2 linked regions of the Caulobacter sp. FWC2 genome follow. The protein of the gene in region 1 interacts with the protein of each later gene in a pairwise test. Links are inferred from orthologs where the notes say so. Each region holds a gene or a part of one and is shown on either strand. Other genes may lie near its edges. The genes, in order: groL and CSW62_RS07040.

Evidence for each region.
Region 2: the proteins of groL (region 1) and CSW62_RS07040 interact in binary tests that used the Escherichia coli proteins (3 or more experiments, as listed by UniProt). The link is inferred for Caulobacter sp. FWC2 from one-to-one orthologs.

What each region holds. Positions count from the first base shown.
Region 1 is NZ_PEBF01000001.1:576,660-588,026, reverse strand. Bases 2,968-5,929 are described here. They hold groL (chaperonin GroEL), read left to right. Parts: upstream 2,968-3,607; coding sequence 3,608-5,251; downstream 5,252-5,929. Other genes in these bases: CSW62_RS02800 (IMCp domain-containing protein), read right to left, coding at 5,909-5,929; CSW62_RS02805 (hypothetical protein), read left to right, coding at 5,591-5,905; CSW62_RS26740 (hypothetical protein), read left to right, coding at 5,417-5,548; groES (co-chaperone GroES), read left to right, coding at 3,258-3,548; CSW62_RS02820 (VOC family protein), read right to left, coding at 2,968-3,081. Also shown: CSW62_RS02840 (GNAT family N-acetyltransferase), read right to left, coding at 1-91; CSW62_RS02835 (acyl-CoA dehydrogenase family protein), read left to right, coding at 250-1,557; CSW62_RS02830 (methylated-DNA--[protein]-cysteine S-methyltransferase), read left to right, coding at 1,734-2,246; CSW62_RS02825 (DUF4345 family protein), read right to left, coding at 2,243-2,668; more of CSW62_RS02820, read right to left, coding at 2,698-2,967; more of CSW62_RS02800, read right to left, coding at 5,930-6,988; CSW62_RS02795 (DUF3089 domain-containing protein), read left to right, coding at 7,152-8,321; CSW62_RS02790 (DUF1328 domain-containing protein), read right to left, coding at 8,406-8,588; cobaltochelatase subunit CobT, read left to right, coding at 8,695-10,620; CSW62_RS02780 (esterase-like activity of phytase family protein), read left to right, coding at 10,617-11,367.
Region 2 is NZ_PEBF01000001.1:1,430,555-1,441,826, reverse strand. What follows is about bases 2,692-5,558. They hold CSW62_RS07040 (ABC transporter ATP-binding protein), read left to right. Parts: upstream 2,692-3,650; coding sequence 3,651-4,466; downstream 4,467-5,558. Other genes in these bases: CSW62_RS07030 (ABC-type transport auxiliary lipoprotein family protein), read left to right, coding at 5,410-5,558; CSW62_RS07035 (MlaD family protein), read left to right, coding at 4,466-5,404; CSW62_RS07045 (ABC transporter permease), read left to right, coding at 2,692-3,603. In the rest of the region: CSW62_RS07055 (LacI family DNA-binding transcriptional regulator), read left to right, coding at 1-682; CSW62_RS07050 (methyl-accepting chemotaxis protein), read right to left, coding at 686-2,242; more of CSW62_RS07045, read left to right, coding at 2,488-2,691; more of CSW62_RS07030, read left to right, coding at 5,559-6,039; CSW62_RS07025 (NUDIX hydrolase), read right to left, coding at 6,049-6,813; pole-localized protein SpbR, read right to left, coding at 6,874-8,025; CSW62_RS07015 (hybrid sensor histidine kinase/response regulator), read left to right, coding at 8,179-9,966; CSW62_RS07010 (CaiB/BaiF CoA-transferase family protein), read left to right, coding at 10,048-11,238; CSW62_RS07005 (transglycosylase SLT domain-containing protein), read right to left, coding at 11,225-11,272. UniProt on the Escherichia coli protein: Part of the ABC transporter complex MlaFEDB, which is involved in a phospholipid transport pathway that maintains lipid asymmetry in the outer membrane by retrograde trafficking of phospholipids from the outer membrane to the inner membrane.

The sequences.
Region 1 (11,367 bases):
CGGCTCCCTGCAGCTCTTCGCGGTGATCGATGGTGATCGGTTCCAGCCGCACATAGCGGCCCTGCAGGGTATCGGCGGTCAGGTTCAGCATGATCGTGTTTTCCGCCAGGAGCGCCGCCGTGACAACCCAGTTCGAACAACCGCTTCGACGCCTGTCCCCACCTGCCCGCTTGCCGCCCGCCTGAAGCCGGTCTACAAACACTTCAAACAAGCGTTTGACACATTGAGAACCGGGTAGAGGGAACGACCATGGACTTCGACATCTCCCCCACGCAGCGCGCCTTCCTGGACCGCGTCACCGCGTTCATGGACGAGCACATCGTGCCGGCCATTCCGCGATACGAGGCCGAGATGGACGTACTCGGCGCCGAGCGCTGGAAGGTCGTCCAGGTCGTCGAGGAGCTGAAGGCGAAAGCCAAGGCCGCCGGCCTGTGGAACTTCTTCATGCCGCCGCACAGCGGCCAGACCCATGTCGACGACACGTTCCAGTTCGAGGGCGTGCAACTGACCAACCTCGAATACAGCCTGATCGCCGAACAGCTGGGCAAGGTCGGCTTCGCCTCGGAAGTCTTCAACTGCTCGGCGCCCGACACCGGCAATATGGAAGTGCTGATGCGCTACGGCACGCTGGCCCAGAAGGAGCGCTGGCTGCGCCCGCTGATGAACGGCGAGATCCGTTCGGCCTTCCTGATGACCGAGCCGGCGGTGGCCAGCTCGGACGCCACCAATATCGAGACCCGCATCGAGCGCGACGGCGACCACTATGTGATCAACGGCCGCAAGTGGTGGTCCTCGGGCGTGGGCGATCCGCGCTGCAAGGTCGCCATCGTCATGGGCAAGACCGACCCGGATAACGCCAGCCGCCACGCCCAGCAGAGCCAGGTCCTGGTGCCGCTGGACGCGCCGGGCATCGAGATCGTCCGCATGCTGCCGGTGTTCGGCTATGACGACGCCCCGCACGGCCATGCCGAGGTCATCCTCAAGGACGTGCGCGTGCCGATTGAGGACGCCCTGCTGCTGGGCGAGGGCCGCGGCTTCGAGATCGCCCAGGGCCGCCTGGGTCCTGGCCGCATCCACCACTGCATGCGCACCATCGGCACGGCGGAAGTCGCGCTGGAGAAGATGTGCAAGCGCCTGATGAGCCGCAAGGCCTTCGGCAAGTACGTCTCGGACCACTCGGTGTGGGAAGAGCGCGTCGCCGACGCCCGCATCGACATCGAGATGTGCCGCCTGCTGTGCCTGAAGGCCGCCGACATGATGGACAAGGCCGGCAACAAGTCGGCCCGTCTGGAGATCGCCATGATCAAGGTCGCGGCCCCGCGCCTGGCCCTGAAGATCATCGACGACGCCATCCAGGCCCACGGCGGCGGCGGCGTGACCACCGACTTCGGCCTGGCCAAGGCCTATGCCGGCATCCGCACCCTGCGCCTGGCCGACGGCCCGGACGAGGTGCACCAGCGCACGATCGCCCGCATGGAATACGGCAAGTACGGCGACCTCGTTTACAAGCAGAAGGCCGAGAAGGAAGCGGCTCTGCACGTGCCGGGGATTCGGTAGGTCAGCGCCGCCCCCTCCGTCGCCTATCGGCGACACCTCCCCCATGAAGGGGGAGGAGCAATCACGGACTCTCCTCCCCCTTTATGGGGGAGGGGGACCAGCGAAGCTGGTGGAGGGGGCTTCACCGCCGCAAATTCCGGGCGGACACCCTCGCCTCGCCCGGCGATGATCGCCCGATGAGTCGCCCCGCTCGCCTGCTCCTGGACCGCGCGCCCTCGCCGATCGGCGAGTTGCTGATCGTCACCGACGAGGCCGGCGCCCTGCGCGCGATGGACTTCCAAGACCACGAGCACCGTCTCGACCGCCTGCTGAAAACGCACTACGGCCCGCTGCGTCCCGAGCCTGGCGCGACGCCGGTCGCTATCCGCGACGCCATCACCGCCTACTTCGCCGGCCAGTTCGAAGCCCTGAACACCCTCGCTTGGGTCACCAACGGCACGGCCTTCCAGCACGCGGTGTGGACGGCCCTGACGCGGATCCCGGCTGGTGAGACGATCACCTATTCGGAGCTTGCCCGTCGCGCCGGGCGTCCGCTAGCGGTCCGCGCCGCCGGCCACGCCAACGGCTCAAACCCGCTCAGCATCGTCGCGCCCTGCCACCGGGTGATCGGCATGGACGGGGCGCTGACCGGCTACGGCGGCGGAATCGATCGCAAACGCTGGCTGCTCGCGCACGAGAAGGCGCTTTAGGCCAGTCGCGCGCCTTCCAGCACCACGCGGCCGATATTGAAGAACGGCAGGCTGAGCGTGATGCCGATCAGGGCGTTGAACACCATCGCGCCGCTGTTGTAGCGCCCGGCCTCGCCGTCCATCGCCGCCGAGATCGCCCTTCCCGCCGCCGCGCCCAGCCAGGCGACGGCCAAGGCTAACGCCATGGCCGCTCCGATGCGCGGCTGGTAGCCGAGATAGAGCGCCGCCACGCCGTGCGAGGCGATCAGCACCCCGCCCAAGGCCCGGCCCTCGGCGAACAGCGGCGGCTTGGGCGTGTCGTCGTCGGCCAGCCCCGCCAGGCCGAGCATGGTCTGCGGCCGGGCCAGGATCATGCCGCCCAGGCTCCCGCCGATGACGCAGGCCAGGACCGCCAGGAACAGCGACAGGACGTAGCTCGACATAGGCCTTGGAACTCCTGTTATTCTCGACGTTATTCGGGCGCGCGGCAGACAGCCTCGACGTTGAAGCCGTCCGGGTCCAGAACGAACGCGCCGTAATAGTCCTTATCGTAATGTGGGCGAAGTCCGGGCGAACCATTGTCTTTCCCGCCAGCCTTCAGCGCCGCTTCGTAAAAGGCGTCGACCTGGGCGCGGGTTTCCGCGGCGAAGGCGACGTGAAGCTTGCCCTGCGTCGTGTCGTGGCCGGAAACCCAGAACATCGGCCGCTCGCGGCCATAACCCGCCACGTCGACGCCGTTGGTGAATTCCTTGGGCACGACATAGAGCTGGCGGATCCCCAGCGGCGCCAGGGCGGCGTCATAAAAGGCGGCCGACCGGGTGAAATCGCTCACCCCAAGCCCCATATGATCGAACATCAGCGGTCTCCCCTTGGTCAGGCGACGCAAAAACTTCGCCCACCCTGTCCTTGACTCAACCGAGCGCGCTGCCTAACTCACGCCCAGCGTTGGCACTCGATGGGAGCGACTGCTAACAGCCTCGCTCCCCGATCCAGCGCAGCCTTTATTTGAAACCGTTCCGACGGAGAACACCCATGAAATTTCGTCCCCTGGGCGACCGCGTCCTCGTGAAGCGCGTCGAAGAAGAAACCAAGACCAAGGGCGGGATCATCATCCCCGACACCGCCAAGGAAAAGCCGCAAGAAGGCGAAGTCGTCGCCGTCGGTCCCGGCGCGCGTAACGACAAGGGCGACGTCGTCGCTCTCGACGTGAAGGCTGGTGATCGCATCCTGTTCGGCAAGTGGTCGGGCACGGAAGTGAAGGTCGACGGTCAGGACCTCCTGATCATGAAGGAAAGCGACGTCCTGGGCGTGGTCGAGGCCTAAGCCTCCTCCGTCCTCTTCGCTTTCGACCCCTAGTTTCTCTTTTAGAAGGGCTCATACACATGGCCGCTAAAGACGTTTATTTCTCTTCGGACGCGCGCGACAAGATGCTGCGCGGCGTCAACATCCTCGCCAACGCGGTGAAGGTGACCCTGGGCCCCAAGGGCCGCAACGTCGTGATCGAAAAGTCCTTCGGCGCCCCGCGCTCGACCAAGGACGGCGTCTCGGTCGCCAAGGAAATCGAACTGAGCGATCGTTTCGAGAACCTCGGCGCGCAAATGATCCGCGAAGTGGCCTCGAAGACCAACGACAAGGCCGGTGACGGCACCACGACCGCCACGGTCCTGGCCCAGGCCATCGTGCAAGAAGGCCTGAAGTCGGTCGCCGCCGGCATGAACCCGATGGACCTGAAGCGCGGCATCGACAAGGCCGTCGCCATCGTCGTCGCCGAGATCAAGGCGTCGTCGAAGAAGGTCACCACCAACACCGAAATCGCTCAGGTCGGCACCATCTCGGCCAACGGCGACAAGGAAGTTGGCGACATGATCGCCAAGGCCATGGACAAGGTCGGCAACGAAGGCGTCATCACCGTCGAAGAAGCCAAGACCGCCGAGACCGAACTCGACGTCGTCGAAGGCATGCAGTTCGACCGCGGCTACCTGTCGCCGTACTTCATCACCAACGCCGACAAGATGGAAGTTCAGCTCGAAGAGCCGCTCATCCTGCTGTTCGAAAAGAAGCTGTCGTCGCTGCAGCCGCTGCTGCCGGTGCTGGAAGCCGTCGTCCAGTCGGGCCGCCCGCTGGTCATCATCGCTGAAGACGTCGAAGGCGAGGCCCTGGCCACGCTGGTCGTCAACAAGCTGCGTGGCGGCCTGCGCGTCGCCGCCGTCAAGGCTCCGGGCTTCGGCGATCGCCGCAAGGCCATGCTGGAAGACCTGGCCATCCTGACCGGCGCTCAAGTCGTGTCGGAAGACCTGGGCATCAAGCTCGAGAACGTGTCGCTCGACATGCTCGGCAAGGCCAAGAAGGTCTCGATCACCAAGGACGACACCACGATCGTGGACGGCATCGGTGAAAAGGACGCGATCGAAGCCCGTATCGCCCAGATCAAGCGCCAGATCGAAGACACCACGTCGGACTACGACAAGGAAAAGCTGCAAGAACGCCTGGCCAAGCTGGCCGGCGGCGTTGCGGTCATCCGCGTCGGCGGCTCGACCGAAGTCGAAGTGAAGGAAAAGAAGGACCGCGTCGACGACGCCCTCAACGCGACCCGCGCGGCCGCCGATGAAGGCATCGTCCCGGGCGGCGGCACGGCTCTGCTGAAGGCTTCGCAAGCCCTGGCCGGCCTGACCGGCGACAACGCCGACCAGACCGCTGGCATCGCCATCGTCCGTCGCGCCCTGCAGGCCCCGATCCGTCAGATCGCCGAAAACGCCGGCGTCGAAGGCTCGATCGTGGTCGGCAAGGTTCTGGAAAGCACCAGCGCCTCGTTCGGCTTCAACGCCCAGACCGAGCAATATGTCGACCTGATCGCCGACGGCGTCATCGACCCGGCCAAGGTGGTCCGCACCGCTCTGCAAGACGCCGCTTCTGTGGCCGGCCTGCTGATCACCACGGAAGCCGCCATCGTCGAAGCCCCGAAGAAGAACGCCGGTGGCGCTCCGGGCGGCGGCATGCCGGGCGGCATGGGCGACATGGATTTCTAAGAAGTCCTGTCGGCTAAACGCTGAAATGATTGAGGGCGGGGCCGCGAGGCTCCGCCCTTTTTCTTTGTCCGCATGACGACGGTTTCACACTCCCGTGACGCGCGAGAACCAAGGCGAAGGTTCGACGTTAATCTTCCGCTCACGTTGCAGAGCATGGAGGCTGAAATGTCGCTCGTGCGTTTGTATCCCGCCCAGCGCCGTCGCCGCGCGTCGCGAACCAGCCTCATCCTGGTGGGCGTCTCGGCTTGGCTTGTGCTGGGCCTGGTCAGCCAGGCAGCGTTCCAGCTGATCGGCTAGAGGCCCTATCCGCGAGGCCTGGCGAGCGCTACATGCGCCTCTATGTTCCGCCAACGCCCCGACGCCGATCTGATCGTTCAAGGCTGGGTCATCGGCGTGATGGTCGAAGTCGCGGGCGAGCGCCTGCCGGTCCGTCACTACTTCGCGGTCGGAAAGTCGGATCGCGCCCAGGCCGAGTGGGCGGCCGTGGACCTGGCGATGAACGCCGGCTCGGTGGCCTCAAGCCCCGTCAAAGGCCAGGAGCCCGTCGAGGCGCTGCGCGAGATCGTCGCCTACCGGATGCGTGAGCTGGGCCTCAAGCCCGGCGAGGCCCGCGCCCTGGGCGACAAGAACCCGAGGCGCTGGCTCTCGCTCTAGACCCTAGTGATGCTTGCCGCCGCCACCGCAGGCGCCGCAGCCGCCCTTGCTGCCGCCGCCATGATAGCCGCCGCCGATGTGGATCGAGGACGACGCAGAGGCTGAGGCCGACGCCGAGCTCGACGCATAGCCGCTCGAAGAGCTGCCGGCGTAGCCGCCCGCATAGCCGCCACCGCCTGCCAGGCCAGGACCGCCGTAACCGCCGCCACGCCCGCCCGACTGCGCGCCGACATAGCCCATCGGCAGGGGCGGCGGCTCGATATAGTTGCCCCACGCCGAGCTGCCGACGGAACCCGCGTTCCAGCCGCCGCCTGCGCTATAGCGCGAGCCCGAATAGTCGCTCGAATACTCGTAGGACGAGCGCTCGCGGCTCTCCTCGTAATAGCTGTCCTCGTAGCGTTGTCCGCCGCAAGGGCTGCACTGCTGCTGGTAGACCGCGCCTCCGCAGACGCGGGGCTGGCAGCCGCCCTGCTGCTGGACCGGCACATAGACCGGGCGGTCCACCGGGCGGTCGACATAGACGTAGACCGGCACCTGAATGATCCTGTCGACCACCTCACCGCCCGGGCCTGAACAGGCCTGCTGGCACGGCGTGACCGTCGGGGCCGGGGTCGGAACGGGACGGTCCACAGGGACGGGGCGATCCACGGGAACCGGACGATCCACATAGACCGGACGATCCACCGGCACTTCCACGCGCTTTTCGACGATCTTCTCGACAATCTTCTCGACCGGACGGTCGATATAGACGGGCCGGTCCACGATCTTCTCGACCGGAACCTGGACCAGCTTCTCGACGGGCACCTCGATACGCTTTTCGACCACGACCGGCCGCTCGATGATCACCGGCTTTTCGACAATCTTCTCGACGATCTGGGTGGTGGGACGGTCGACATAGACCGGCACGCGGCGCTCCACCACGCGGTCGACATAGACCACCTTGGTGCGCGTCGTGACCCGTTTTGGCGCATGATGCTGGCGCACCGGAGCGCGCTCATAGCCGTCCGCCAGCACGGGCGAAGCCAGGGTAAGGCCAGCGAAAACCGCCAGCACGCCGACGCGGAGAAGGGTCTTGGGGCTCATGGCCGACCTCGATACGAACGCAGGAGCGTCCCTTGACGGGACAATCGCCGTCGACGTCGCAAGCCTCGCGCCAAAGGCGTTCCAAGCCCACTTGGCGAGTGGTGTTCTCTCCGTCATTGTCCGCGCCAAACGAGCGTTCGAAACGCATCGGGAGGGGAAGACGATGGCGAAGACTCTGGCGGCTCTAGGCTTGATGGCCGGCTTGGCTCTGGCGGGCGCGGCTCGCGCCCAGGCCCCGACGGGCGTGACGCCCAACGACTATGGCAAGACAGAGAACTGGCTATGCCTGCCGGGCCGCCAGGACGCCTGCGCGGTCGACCAGACCACGACCATCGTCCAGGCCGACGGCAAGACCTCGACCGAGGCGTTCAAGCCGGTCGCCAGCCCGGCCTATGACTGCTTCTACATCTATCCGACCGTCTCGACCGATCCGGGCGGCAACAGCGACATGGTCATCGACGAGGCCGAGCGCCGCGTGGTCGAGCAGCAGCTGGCCCGCTTCGGCGGCCAATGCCGGCTGTTCGCCCCGATGTATCGCCAGGTGACCCTGGCGGCCCTGCGCGCGGTGATGATGGGCCAGCCCTCGCCGGGCAACGGCGTCCTGGCCTATGGCGACGTGCGCGACGCCTGGCGCTGGTACCTGGCCAACGAGAACAAGGGACCCAATGGGAAGGCTAGGGGTGTTGTGCTGCTGGGCCACAGCCAGGGCTCGCGGATGCTGCTGGACCTCCTGAAGAACGAGGTGGACGGCAAACCGGCCCAGAAGCAGATGATCTCGGCCTATGTGCTCGGCATGAACACGCCGGTGACCGATGGCAAGTTCGGCTCGATCCCGCTGTGCGACAAGGCCGATCAGGCCGGATGCCTGGTGACCTACGTCTCGTTCCGCGCCTCCAGCCCGCCGCCTGCCAACAGCCGCTTCGGCAAGACCGACGAGCAGGGCCACCGCGCCGGTTGCGTGAACCCCGCCGCCCTGGTCGCCGGCAAGGCCTCCACCGACGAAACCCCGGTGCACAGCTATCTGAGCAGCAAGAGCTTCCAGTCGAGCGGAGAGCCGAAACCGTTCGCCAAGGATGTGAAGGTCTCGACGCCGTTCGTTTCGCTGCCCGGCTTGCTCTCGGCCAAGTGCGTCAGCGAAGGCGACTTCACCTATCTGTCGGTCAAGGTGAACGCCGATCCGGCCGATCCGCGCACCGATGAGATCGCTGGCGACGTCATGGTCGGCGGCTATGTGCTGAAGGACTGGGGCCTGCACCTGATCGACGTGAATCTGGAGATGGGCGACCTGAACGCGCTCGTGGCCCGGCAAGCCAAGGCCTACGCGGGACGCTAGGACCCCTCCCACGGGGTCCTAGCGTCACACTGATGCCGGCGGCGGGGTCGACGTCCGCTCCGGCCCGCGCAAGGCGTGCGGCGGCTATTTCGGGCCTGCCGCCGCCTTGAACACGGTCGCGCCCAGCAGGGCGACGATCACGAAGCCGATGAGGAACAGGAAGAACAGGATCTTGGCGACACCGGCCGCCGCGCCGGCCACGCCAGTGAAACCCAGGGCCCCAGCGATCAGGGCGACGACGGCGAGAATAATGGCCCACTTGAGCATCTGCGTTTCCTCCGAGGACCGCCTTGGCGGCGCTGTTGGAAAATCAACGTCCCGTCCGAGCACGGCGTTCCTTGTTTTCGCCGCCCGGCGCCGCTAACTCGAAGCCATGGCCTCCAAGCCCGAAAGCCCGACCGAACCCTTCAAGCGCGCCCTGGCGCACGCCGCGCGCTCGCTTGCCGAAATGCCGGACCTGGAGGTCGTGTTCTCGGGCGATGGCCCGCAGCTTCTGGGCAAGCGCGCGATCCTGCCGCACCCGCCGCGCGACCTGAGCTCCAAGGAGGCCGCGCGCATCCGCGGCCTGGCCGACCAGATGGCCCTGCGCCTGGCCCACCACGATCCGATCGCCCACGCCCGCGCCCGCCCCAGCTCCCCCGACGGCCAGGCGGCCTTCGAGTCGATCGAGCAGGCGCGGCTGGAAGCGATCGGCGCCAACGCCCTGGGCGGCGTGCGCGGCAACCTGACCGCCGCTCTCGAGGCCCGGCTGGAAAAGCAGGGCCTGACGCGCGCCGTCGCTACCGACCGCCAGTCGGCGCCGATGGCCGAGATCCTGGGCCTCATGGTCCGCGAGCGCCTGACCGGCGACGCGCCGCCGGACGGGGCCAAGGCCCTGGTCGACATCCTGCGCAACGACATCGAGATGAGGGCCGGCAAGGACCTGGACCGCCTGGCCGCCGCCATCGACGACCAGGCCGCCTTCGCGCGGGTGACCCGCGAGATCCTGCGCGACCTGGACCTTGGCGAGGAGATGTCCGACGCCACCGAAAGCGCCGACGAGGACGACGGCGAAGAGGAAGGCGCGACCGAGAATTCCGACGAGGATCAGGGCGAGGGCGAAGGCGAACAGCCCGAGGGTTCCTCGCCGCAGGAGAGTGAGGCCTCCGACCGCGAGACCGAGGCCGGCGACGAGGAGATGGTTCAGTCGGACCAGGAGGGCGAGCCCGAGGAGTCCGACGAGCAGCCAGAGATGGGCGACGGCGCCAAGCCCGCCCGTCCCGACCCCGGCGCCGCTCAGGGCGGTGAGCCGCTCTACAAGGTCTTCACCACGGCCCACGACGAGGTCGTCGACGCCGAGGACCTGTGCGACGCCGAGGAGCTGACGCGCCTGCGCGCCTATCTGGACCAGCAGCTGTCGGCGCTTTCCAGCGTCGTCTCGCGCCTGGCCAACAAGCTGCAGCGCCGCCTGCTGGCTCAGCAGAACCGCGCCTGGACCTTCGATCTCGAGGAAGGGATGCTGGACGTCGCCCGCCTGACGCGGGTGATCATCGACCCGACCGCGCCGCTTTCCTTCAAGCAGGAAGAGGACCAGGAGTTCCGCGACACGGTCGTCACCCTGCTGATCGACAATTCCGGCTCGATGCGGGGACGGCCGATCATGGTGGCGGCGATCTGCGCCGACATCCTGGCGCGCACGCTGGAACGCTGCGGGGTCAAGACCGAGGTGCTGGGCTTCACCACCCGCGCCTGGAAGGGCGGAACCAGCCGCGACGAGTGGATCAAGGCCGGCAAACCCGCCGCCCCCGGCCGCCTGAACGACCTGCGCCACATCATCTACAAGGCCGCCGATTCTCCGTGGCGCCGGGCCCGCAAGAACCTCGGTTTGATGATGCGCGAGGGTCTCCTGAAGGAGAACATCGACGGCGAGGCCCTGATGTGGGCCCACCAGCGGATCATCGGCCGGCCCGAAGCTCGCCGCATTCTGATGGTGATTTCCGATGGCGCGCCGGTGGACGACTCCACCCTGAGCGTCAATTCGGGCCACTATCTGGAGCGTCACTTGCGCCAGGTCATCGGTGAGATCGAGGGCAAGAGCCCCGTGGAGCTGATCGCCATCGGCATCGGCCACGACGTCACGCGCTATTACCGCCGCGCCGTCACCATCGTCGATGTCGAGCAACTGGGCGGGGTGCTGGTCGAGCAGCTGGCCGCGCTGTTCGAGGAAGAACCACGCCAGATCGCCCGTACGCGCGGCTTGCTGACCCCGCCGCCGGTCGTGACGCCTCAGACACCGAAGGTCGGTAAGGTTTCCGCGTGATCGGTCTGCGCGCCGCGCTCGTCCTGGGCATGGTCGGCGGCCTGAGCGGCCTGGCCACCCAGTGCACGCCGCGTAAGCCGCCACCGGGGGTCGCCACACCGCCGGCGCCGGTCAAGGTCGGGCCGGAGATCACCGTCACCGCCGCGCCGGTGCCGCTGGACGCGTCCAATCCGGCCAAGACCACGCTGGACGGCGGCTTTACCTATGCAGGCGGCCTGGCGCTGACCAGCGCGACCACGTCGCGCCTGCATGGCCTGTCGGACCTGTCGGTCACCGCCGACGGCCGGCTGACGGCGATCAGCGACGAGGGCGACGTCTTCGAGGCCAAGGTCGCGCTGGACGCGGCCGGCAAGCTCGTCGGCCTCACCGAAACCAAGCTGTGGCCGCTGAAGGGCCTGGACGGCCGGCCCCTTCAGAACAAGCAGCAGGCCGACGCCGAGGGCCTGGCCGTGCTGCCCAACGGCGACCGCCTGGTCAGCTTCGAGCGCGACCACCGCATCTGGCGCTACGCGGTCGGACCCGATGGGACGTGGAGCCTGCCAGCCCCCGCGCCCAAGCCTGCCACCATCTTCCCGGACAACGAGGGCATGGAGGCGATCTCGGCCTACCCCGCCGCCGGTCCCGACGCCTATATCGTCGGTGGCGAGGAGGGCGAGGTGTGGCTGTGCAAGCTTTCGGCCGACTGCAGGTCGCTGCCGCCGCAGTCGGGGCCGGACTTCACCTGGGGCCTGACGGGCTTCGCCCCCT
Region 2 (11,272 bases), 850 kb from region 1 along the record:
CGCCGCGCTGAAGCCGGACGGCGTGATCTTGACGCCCCCCTCCTCCGACAATCCCGGTGTGCTGGAGATTCTGGACAAGACCGCCACGCCCTATGTCCCCGTCGGACCCGAGCGGGCGGACGGCCCGGGCTCTCGCGTGCACATGGATGATGTCGCCGCCGCGCGCGAGATGACCGAACACCTGGCCGAGCTTGGTCACAAGCGCATTGGCTTCATCGTCGGCGAGCCGCGCTACGGCGCCAGCCAGGCGCGGCGTCAGGGCTATCTGGAGGCCATGAAGGCGCGCGGCCTGTCCGTCGTCGGCGACTGGGTGCGCCAGGGCGACTTCACCTTCCAGTCCGGCCTGGAGCAGGCCAAGGCGCTATTGGCCCTGCCCGATCGCCCGACGGCGATCTTCGCCAGCAATGACGACATGGCCCTGGGCTGCATCGCGGCGATCGCCGAGGCCGGACTGATGACGCCCGGCGACGTGTCGGTGGCGGGCTTCGACGACAGCCCCAGCTCACGCTTCAGTCGCCCGCAGCTCACGACCGTGCGCCAGCCGGTCGCGGAGATGTCCTCGGTGGCGGCCAAGTTGCTGATCGCCCAGGCCAAGAGCAACGATCCGCCCGAACGACCGGTGGATGAGCTTCTACCGTTCGCCCTGATCCACCGCGCCTCGACGGCCCCGCCGCCGAGATAAGCCTTACCGGCCCGGACGGGCGAAGGCGGCGACACGGGCGCGGGCGGCGTGGACGAGGTTCTCGGCCGGCTGCTCGCGCTCGGTCGGCTGGAAGCCTTGCGCACGCCCGCCCAGGCGGAACGCGCCGACGCGGTTCGAGAGATCGGCGGCCTCGACGCGCAGGGCGTGGGTGGCTTCGGTCGACCGCGAGACCATGGCGGCGTTGCGCTGAGTCACCTGATCGAGCTGGGTCACGGCCGAATTGACCTGGCCCAGGGCCGTCGCCTGCTCGCTGGCCGAGGCGGCGATGGCGTTCACCAGCTCGTCGATGCCGCCGACCTTCTCGTGGATGCCGCGCAACGCCTCGCCCGTCTGGCCGACGAGGTCGACGCCTTCGCTGACCTGGCGGCTCGATTCCGTGATTAGCGACTTGATCTCGCTGGCCGCGCTAGACGAGCGCTGGGCGAGGGCCCGCACTTCCTGCGCCACGACGGCGAAGCCCTTGCCGCTATCGCCTGCGCGGGCGGCTTCGACGCCTGCGTTCAAGGCCAGCAGGTTGGTCTGGAAGGCGATCTCGTCGATCATGCCCAGGATCTGGTTCACCTGCGAGGATTGCGCCTCGATCTTGGTCATGGCCTCGGCGGCGCGGGTGACGATGTCGCCCGAGCGTTCGGCCTCGGTCGAGGCTTCGCTGACACGCGAGGAGACCTCGCGGGCGCTCTTTGCGGTCTTGCCGACTGCACTGGTCAGTTGCTCGACGGCGGCGGCCGTCTGCTCCAGCGTGGCGGCCTGCTGTTCGGTGCGCTGCGACAGGTCCTCGGCGCTGCGGGCGATCTCGTCGACGCCCGAGCGGATGCCGCCGGCAGAGTGCTCGACCGAACGCATGGCTTCGGCCAGGGCGCTTACGGCTTGCTCGAAGTCGACCTTCAGGCTGTGGAATTCGGGCGCCAGATCGCCCTCGACGCGGGTCGACAGATCGCCGGCGGCCAGCCGGGACAGAGCCTCGCCGACGGCCTTCACGGCCTGGGCCTGGCGCTGCTCGGCGACCCGGCGTTCGGCTTCAACCGCTTCGCGCTCTTCCTGCATTACCGAGAGATAGCTTGAGATGGCCAGATCCATGTCTAGGAACACGGCCTTGGTCAGGGCGGAGAGGCCGTCGGCCAGATCGGCGTCCGACTTGGCGGCGTTGTTGAACAGGCCCTTGGCGCGCTTGGCGACGACGGCGCGGATCAACTCCTCGGCCACTAGGGCGTAGCCGCCGATGTACCACTGCGGCTGGATATCGGCGTGGACGTGGGCGCGACCGATCCGCTCGACGTCGCGGACATAGGTGTCGCTGTAGTCGGCCTGGACGATCCGGCTCCAGTGGGCCGCCTGAGCGCGCTCGGCGCCAGCCATGTGGGCGTCGTCGCCAAACTTGACGCGCGTCTCGGGGAACGTGCGGACCTGGCTGTAGAACTTGTTCAGCGCGCCCTTGATCTCAGAGTCGATCAAGGGTTTGAGGGCGCGCAGCGCCGTGCGCGAGCGCTCGTCGAAACGCATGAAGGCCATCCGCTGATCAAGCTTGGCGTGCGCGCTCATGCGTTGGGGCTCCGGTCATGACGATAAGATTTCGTTGACCATGTTCGTGACGGGAATCCGTTAACCAAGACTGAAATTTGGACGCCTGCGCGCACCCGCCGCACTACAATGTCGAGGCGCCTCGTTGCGCGGGTTTTCAAGGCGCGGAACGTTATTCGGCAACAAGCTGCGCCTTGGCGCGTTTTGGGCTTGTCAGGCCCATGGCGGGGCTTGGATATAACCAGGAAACGAGCCCCCAGGACTTCATGGCTTTACCGGCGGACTTCACCTTAAACGATCAGGACGGCCGCACGACGGCCGTGCTGACGGGGGACTGGACCGCGCGGGGGCTGTTCGACGCGGGCCTGCGCCTGGACGCTGACCTCTCCGGCAAACGCGCGCTCGATATGGACCTGACCGGGATCAATCGCTGCGACACCGCCGGCGCCTATGCGATTCTGCGGGCGGGCGGCGAGAACCTCGAGCCGGGGAACGTCCAGGCGCGCCGCGAAGTGCTGCGCTTGCTGGAACTGGTGCGCGCCGCCATCCAGGTCGAGCCTGAGCCGGAGATTCGTCCCGGCGGCTTCCACGCCCTGCTGGAGCGGATCGGCCGAGGCGTCTTTGGCCTGTTCCAGGACGCCTACGGCACCCTGGTCTTTCTGGGCCACCTGCTGGTCGCCGTGGCCCGATGCGTCGCCGATCCGCGCCGCATCCGCTGGGCGCCGGTCGTGGCCCTGTGCGAGCGCGCCGGCCTGGACGCCCTGCCGATCGTGGCGACCACGACCTTCTTCATCGGGGCGGTGGTGGCCCTGCTGGGCGCCAACATGCTTACGGAGTTCGGCGCCCAGGTCTATTCGGTCGAGTTGATCGGCATCTCGGTGATGCGCGAGTTCAACATCCTGATCACGGCTATTCTGCTGGCCGGCCGTTCGGCCTCCAGCTTCGCGGCCGAGATCGGCTCGATGAAGATGAACCAGGAGATCGACGCCATGCAGGTCATGGGCGTGGATCCCTACGAGGCGCTGGTTCTGCCCCGCTTCGCCGCCCTGCTGTTCACCATCCCGCTGCTGGTCTTCGTGGCGACGATCGCGGGCCTGGCGGGCGGCATGCTGGTGGTCTGGGTCGTGCTGGACCTGTCGCCGACCTTCTTCCTGCAGCGGATCATCGACTTCGTCGGCGCCACCCACTTCTGGATCGGCATGTCCAAGGCGCCCGTCATGGCCGCGGTCATCGCCGCGATCGGCTGTCGCCAGGGCATGGAGGTCGGCAACGACGTCGAGTCCCTGGGCCGTCGCGTGACGGCGTCGGTGGTCCACGCCATCTTCGCCATCATCCTGATCGATGCGGTCTTCGCCCTGGTCTACATGGAGCTGGACATTTGACCCGCGCTCCGACGACCAAGAAGCAACATGAGCTTGAGGTCGCGCCCTTGCCGGCCGAGGACAACGCCGAGGCCGAGAAGCATCCGATCGATGTCCGGGGCCTGGTCTCCAGTTTCGGCGACAACATCATCCATGACGGCCTGGACCTGAAGGTCGAGCGCGGCGAGGTCCTGGGCGTGGTCGGCGGTTCGGGCACCGGCAAGTCGGTGCTGCTGAACACCATCATCGGCCTGAAGACGCCCGACGGCGGCCAGGTGCGGCTGTTTGGCGGCGACATGCGCGTGGCCTCGCGCCGGCGCTGGTCGTCGGTCGAGCGCCGCTGGGGCGTTCTCTTCCAGCAAGGCGCCCTGTTTTCGAACCTGACGGTGCGCGAGAACGTCGCCGCGCCGCTGCACGAACACACCAGGCTGCCGCGCCGCGAGATCGACGAGATCGCCGATCTGAAGATCGCCATGGTCGGCCTGCCCGCCCGCGCCGCGCTCTTGAAGCCGGCCGAGCTGTCGGGCGGGATGCGCAAGCGCGCCGGCCTCGCCCGGGCCCTGGCCATGGACCCCGAACTGCTGTTCCTGGACGAGCCCACCGCCGGTCTCGACCCGATCGCGGCCGAGGCCTTCGACGCCCTGATCAAGGACCTGTCGGACAGCCTGGACCTGACGGTGTTCATGATCACACACGACCTGGACAGCCTGTACGCCATCACCGACCGTGTCGCCGTCCTGGCCGACAAAAAGGTCGTCGCGGTGGCGCCCGTTCGCGAACTCGAGCGTTCGGATCATCCCTGGATCAAGCAATACTTCCTGGGCCCCCGGGGTCGCGCCGCCGCGACCGCCGAGGATCCGGCCGAGGCAAGGACGGACTTCTGATGGAAAGAAACGCCAACTACGCCCTGGTCGGGGCCATATCCCTCGCCCTGTTCATGGGGCTGGTGATCTTCGTCGTCTGGCTGGCCAAGGTCAGCTTCAACAAGGACTACGACCTCTACGATATCCTGTTCATCGGCCCCGTGCGCGGTCTGTCGACGGGGGGCGAAGTCCACTTCAACGGCATCAAGGTCGGCGAGGTCGCCCGTATCGAGCTGGACAAGAGCGACCCGAACCGCGTCATCGCCCGCGTCCGCATGACCTCGGACGTGCCGGTCAAGGTCGACAGCTACGCGACGCTGGAGCCGCAGGGCATCACGGGCGTCAACTACGTGCAGATCACCGCCGGTTCGCCGAACAAGGAGCTGCTGAAGGACACCGTCAAGAACGGCAAGGTCCCCGTCCTGCGCAGCCAGCGCAGCGCCCTTTCCGACCTGCTGGAAGGCGGCGGCACCGTGCTGACCCGCACCATTGAGGCGCTGGACCGCGTCAACCGTGTCCTGTCCGACCAGAACATCAAGACCTTCAGCGCCTCGCTCAGCGACGTCCAGGCGGTCACCGCCGAACTGCGCGAGCGCAAGGAGATCATCGCCGACGCCCAGAAGGCGCTGCAGAGCATCGATGCGACCGCCCAGTCGATCACCAATCTGACCAACAACGCCAATGGGCTGGTCGAGGGCGACGCCAAGCGCACCCTGAAGGAGGCCGGCGACGCCGCCGCCGAACTGAAGGCCGCCGCCAAGGACGCGCGCTCGATGATCTCGAAGCTGGAAGGTCCGACCAGCGACTTCGCCAGCACCGGCCTGCCGCAGCTGTCAGCGGCCATCGTCACCCTGCAGTCGGCCGCCGAGTCCCTGGATCGCCTGGTCGGCGACGTCGAACAGAACCCCCGTGGCGTGGTCAGCAAGGCCCCTGCCAAGGAAGTGGAGGTCAAGCCGTGAGCCCGATGATGCGCAACCTTGCCCGAGGCCTGACCGTCGCGACCCTGGCCGTGGCCCTTTCCGGCTGCATCAGCGTCTTTCCGAAGACCAAGCCGGCGACGATGTATCGCTTCGGCGACGCCGACGTCAGCGTCACCAAGGCCCCGACAGGCGCGATGTTCGGCGTGCAGAAGGCCCCGTCGGCCTTCACCCGCGCCGCGGCGGGCGACCGCATCCTGACCGTGACCAATGGCGAGGTCGCCTATATCGCCGACGCGCGCTGGGTGTCCCCGGCCTTCATCCTGTTCGAGGAAGCCGTCGCCCGCGCGTTCGAGAACGATCCGGGCCGCGCTCGCCTGATCGGTAGGGGCGAGGTGGCGAAGGCCGACCTCGTGCTGCGCCTTGAGGTGCGGACCTTCGAGGCCGACTATGTCAACGGTCCCAAGTCCGCGCCCGAGGTGGTGGTCCGCGTCCGCGGCGTCCTGAATCGCAATAGCGATCGCACCCTGGTCGGCGATCAGACTTTCGAGGCCAAGGTCAAGGCCGCCGACAACCGCGTCTCGGCCATCGTGCCGGCGTTCGACCAGGCCAACGCCAAGGTGCTGAGCGACGTGGTGGCCTGGGTTAACGCGGCTGGGCCGGGACCCAAGAACTAGAGGGCCTGCTCAAAGCGCGTCCAGGGGTTCCGTCACCGGCCCATAGCCGGCGTTCTCCTGGATCCGCAGCACCCTGCCGTCGACCCAGGGCTCGACGGTGACCAGCTCGCGCCCGACAGCTCGCGCCACGGCGTCGGCTGGGCTGGCGCTCTCGGCCAGCATCTGCAGGTTCATGCGCGTGGGGAAGATCACCTTGCGCTGCCCTGAGGCCGCCAGGTCCAACGCCAGGCCTGGGGCGATCCACTCGGCGTCGACCGCCTCGTGGCCGTCGCAGATCGCCTGCTGGGCCAACGGCGCGTGGGCGACGTAGAACCAGGTGTCGAAGCGCTTGGGCATCAGCTTGGGCGTGATCCAGCGGGCGAACACCGTCAGGGCCGAGAGATCCAGCTTCAGGCCCAGGTCCTGGACCACGTCCAGAAAGGCCACCTTGTCCTCGGCCACCGCCGCCCGGACGTCCTTGGCCGCCTCTCCGGCGTAGAAGGCCCCATCCCCGTCGCGGGCCAGCAATATGCCGGCCTCTTCATAGGCCTCGCGGATCGCGGCGATGCGCAGGGCCACGCCATCCTGGCCAACCTCGTCGAAGCCGATGGCCAGTTCGCGCCAGCGCGGGTCGCTGTCGCCCTGGTGGCTCTTGCCGCCCGGGAACACCAAGGCCCCGGCGGCGAAGTCGATCTGATGATGCCGCTTGACCATCAGCACCTCGAATGAAGGCGCGTCTCGAAGCAGCAGTACGGTGGCGGCGAGACGGGTCTCGCCCGGCGGAGAGTCAGACATGGCGCGAAGTCTGGCGCAGGCTCGCGCCCTTGCCCAGACCCCTTTCGAACAATCGTTCGGCTAGGCCGCGCCCTGGTCCCTGGCGCGATCGGAGCGGCGGCGGCCGCTGCTGCGATCCATGCGCTCCATCAGGTACTCGCTGTCCTCGCGCGAGACCGTGTGCGACGAGGTCAGGAAGCGCTGGATCATATTCTCCTGGAAGCGCTCGCGATCATGGGCGCCGCCGTCGAACTCCAGGCCGTGAAAGGCGTCGACGCCCGCGCGGAAGGCCGAATAGAGGCGCGGCGGCAGGCCGGCCCGCTCGCAGATCGCCTTAAGCCCCAGCGGACCAGCGTCATGGATCATCAGCCAGGTCCGGTGGTGCGGAATTCCGGCCAACTCGGCCACGGCCCACTCGAAGAAGGTCATGTGCCCGTGGGCAAGGGCCCGCAGCAGCAGCGACGGCGACAGGCGGCCGACCTTGCTGAGGTGCGCTACGAAGGCCTTGGGATCAGCGGCGCGGCCGGCCTGGTCGACCAGGTCGATCGTGGCGCGCTCCTTGGCGCCCAGGATGAGCTCCATCGTGCGCTCGGCCGACAGGGCGTGGCTGGCAAGGATATGATCGCGCAGCTGCTCGCCGACCATGTCGATCAGGCGTTCGCTGACAGAGAGCGGCAGGGCCGTGCGATAGGCGACAGCCTGCAGCACGCTTTCGGACTTGGCGAAGCGGTCCAGGACCTTCTGCAGCGCGACTTCCGAAAAACGGGCGTTGTCGTTCGCGCAGGCCGTAGCGACCACGTCCTCGTCGCCCTGCTCGACCAGCAGGGTGGTGATGCGGCTGGAGAGCTTGGGGCGCTTGGCCACCGCCTTCTGACGCACCGAACCGCCCACGCGGACGATCTCGGCCAGGTCGGTGTCGGTGAACACCGGCGAGAAGCTGATGATCGGCAGGCTGACGCTCTCGACGTCGCGGGCCAGGCGGTTGGCGACGTCCGGCGGGAGGGCCGTGGAGTTCTTCAGGGTCACCGCCATGGCCCGGCGGACCAGCTCGGCGGCGTCGGCGGCCATCACCCGCAGGATTTCGTGCGCGACCTGGCGGTCCTCGTCGCTCAGCGCGCCACGGTCGATGCTGCGGCAGAGCTTGTGCGCCGCCAGCGCGCGCTCGTCAGGCGTCGCGCCCTTCACGAGCATGCGGATGTCGGAATCGGTGAGTGCGGCGCGTGTGGTGGCCATGTTCGCTTGCCGGGACCTGGTGCTTGGAGCCCTATCCTCGACGGTTAGGCTTAATGATTGTTTGAATATCGTACCTGTGGATTAACGATACCCCGTAACCGGGTACAAACCACGCCGCCCTAAGGTGCGCCCTCAATTACGAGGAGTGCGATCTTGCTCGCCGAGCGCCGCCCTAAAGATATCTCGACGGACGGCGCGCACCTCGCCAAGGCGCTGGACGCCCAGGCCGCGCTATTGCCTTACGCACTTGGGGTTTTCGCGGTCAGCCTGCCGCTTTTCGTGTGGATCGGATCGTTCGCCGCCAACCGCGTGTGGATGACCGCCAGCTTCGCGGTGTTCGCGATCAACTGGGGCGCCTTCTACGCGGTGGTGAACTGGTTGCGCGACCAAGCGTCGCAAGATCTTAACCGTAGGGCCCGAGTCCAGGTGATGGGCGGCGTGCTCTGGGCTCTGGCCTCGGTGCAGGTCTCCATGTTCGCCCTGGGCGCGGGACCGGCGCGCGAGCCCCTGCTGCTGTTGGCCACGGCCGGCGCGGTGCTGTGCGCCTTCTTCGCCGCGCCCTATCTGGTGGGCCTGCTGATCGTTGCGCCGATCGCGGCGGCCGGTCCGCTGGTCGCGTCCTTCTCCGGCGACCGCCAGCTGGGCGAGCTGACCTGGGGCGCGACAGCCCTGGCGCTGACCCTGGCCCTGATCCTGAACCGCATGTTCCGCCGTCAGCACGACCTGGCCGTCCAGCACGAGCACCTGGTCGACGAGCGCCTGCGGGTGCTGGAGGCCGCAGAGCGCACCGCCCGCTCCAAGTCCGATATCGTCGCCACCTTGAGCCACGAGATCCGCAATGGCCTGACCGGCGTCACCCACGTTCTGGCCGCCGCCGCCGGCAAGGGCGGCCGCGCCGCACCGTCACGCGAGCAACTGAACGCCGCCCTCGACGCGGCCCAGGACCTGATCGCCGTGCTGAACGCCACGCTTGATTCCGAGACCGCCGAATCCGGCCGCCTCAGCGTGGAGGCCCAGCCTTTCGATCCGGTGCGCCTGGTCCAGGACCTGGCCCTGCTGGACAAGCCCAACGCCGCGATCAAGGGCCTGGAACTGGCCGTCCACATCGATCCCCTGCTGCGCCTGCGCGACAAGGGCGCGATCGTCGCCGACGCCCTGCGCACCCGCCAGATCATCACCAACCTGCTGGGCAACGCGGTCAAATATACCGTGCGTGGCCGCATCGAGGTTCGCCTGGAGCTGCGCGAAGGCCAGATCGCCATCGAGATCGCCGACACCGGCCCTGGCCTGTCTGCCGAGGAGATGGAGCAAGCCTTCGAGCCCTTCCGCCGCATCGAGCGCACCGGCGCCGGCGTCAACGGCGCCGGACTGGGCCTGTCGCTGTCGCGTCAGCTGGCCCGTCTGATGGGCGGCGCGCTTGAGGCGCGCAGCGCCGTGGGCGTCGGCAGTTGCTTCACCTTGACCCTTCCGTTCGACCCAGACGCCCAGTGCGCGCTCGACGCCGGGGAGATGGAGGCCGCCGTCGCCGACACCTCCGGCGCGCCGCGCGCCCTGCGCATCCTGATCGCCGAGGACGACGCCCTGAACGCGGCCATGCTGCGCGCTATCCTCGAGCAGCTGGGCCACCAGGTGGTTCACGCTCAGAACGGCCGCCGCGCCGCCGATCTGGCCAAGATCGCCGAATTCGACCTGCTGATGTTCGACCACCGCATGCCGGTCATGGACGGCCCCGCCGCCACCGCCAGCCTGCGCGAGGGCGAAGGCCCCAACCGCCACGCCCCGATCGTCGCCATCATCGACGGCGATGGCGAGGAGACCACCGGTTTCCTGGAGGCCGGAGCCGACATCATGCTGCGTAAGCCGGTCACCGTGGCCGGCGTCGCCCGCGCCCTGGCCGACGCCTCGGCGCTGGACCGCCGCGCCGATCGCGCCGCCGCCTGACGGCCGTCTACCCCAAGGTAAGCCTTCCCCCAGCCCCCGCCCTCGCCCATGCTCCTCCCAACGAGAAAAAGGGAGAGAGCGATGCTGGAGGGACTGCGGGTCGTCGAGCTGGCGACCTATATCGCCGCCCCCGGCGCGGCCGGGATCATGGCCGACTGGGGCGCCGAGGTGATCAAGGTCGAGTCGCCTGAAGGCGACCCGATGCGGCGGTTCTTCGACACCATCGGCTCGGACCAGGACGCCAACCCGATCTTCGAACTCGATAACCGCGGCAAGAAGGCCGTGGTGCTGGACATCCGCTCCGACCTGGGCCGCGACGCCCTAAAGGCCCTGGCGGCCACCGCCGACATCTTCCTGACCAATGTCCGCCCCGCCGCCCTGGCGCGCGCCGGCGTCGACTACGAGACGCTGAAGGCGATCAATCCGCGCCTGATCTATTGCAGCCTGACGGGCTACGGCCTGACGGGTCCGGACCGCGACAAGCCCGGCATGGACGTGGCGGCCTTCTGGTCGCGCGCCGGGGTCGGATCGATCACCGCGCCGAAGGGGACAGAGCCGTTCCCGATCCGCACGGGCATGGGCGACCACGTCACCTCGCTGGCCACGGTGTCGGCGATCCTGGCGGCCGTGCACGAGCGCACGAACACCGGCGTCGGCCGGCTAGTCGAGACCTCGCTGCTGCGCACCGGTGTCTATGCCATCGGCTCGGACATGGCGATCCAGCTGCGGTTCGGGAAGCTGGCCTCCACGCGCGGACGACGCGAGGCGCTGCAGCCGCTGGCCAATTTCTACAAGACCGCCGACGGCCGCTGGATCTGCCTGCTTCCTCGCCAGGGCTCGGTCGACTGGCCGCGCATCGCCGCCGCCGCCGGACGACCCGAGCTGGTCGAGGATCCGCGCTTCGCCAACGCCAAGGCCCGCCGCGAGAACGGCCAGGCGCTGGTCGATATCCTGGACGAGGCCTTCGGCGCCATGGCCTATGGCGACGCCGCCGAGGCCCTGGACGCCGGCGACATCACCTGGGCGCCCTACCAGACGCCGCGCGAGCTGGCCGTGGATGCGCAGGCCGAAGCCGCCGGCTGCTTCGTCGACACACCCGACGGCGCGGGCGGCACGTTCAAGGCGCCCGCCGCGCCGGCTCGCTTCCCAGGCGCGCAAGACGGCCCGCGCGGACCCGCGCCGAAGCTGGGCGCGGACACCGAGGCTGTATTCAGGGAATTAGGGTGGTCAGACGATCGGATCACCGAGCTGACCAAAATCAGCGCTGCTTGATTTTGTCGTTGGCCTCGGCCAGCACACGCAACAT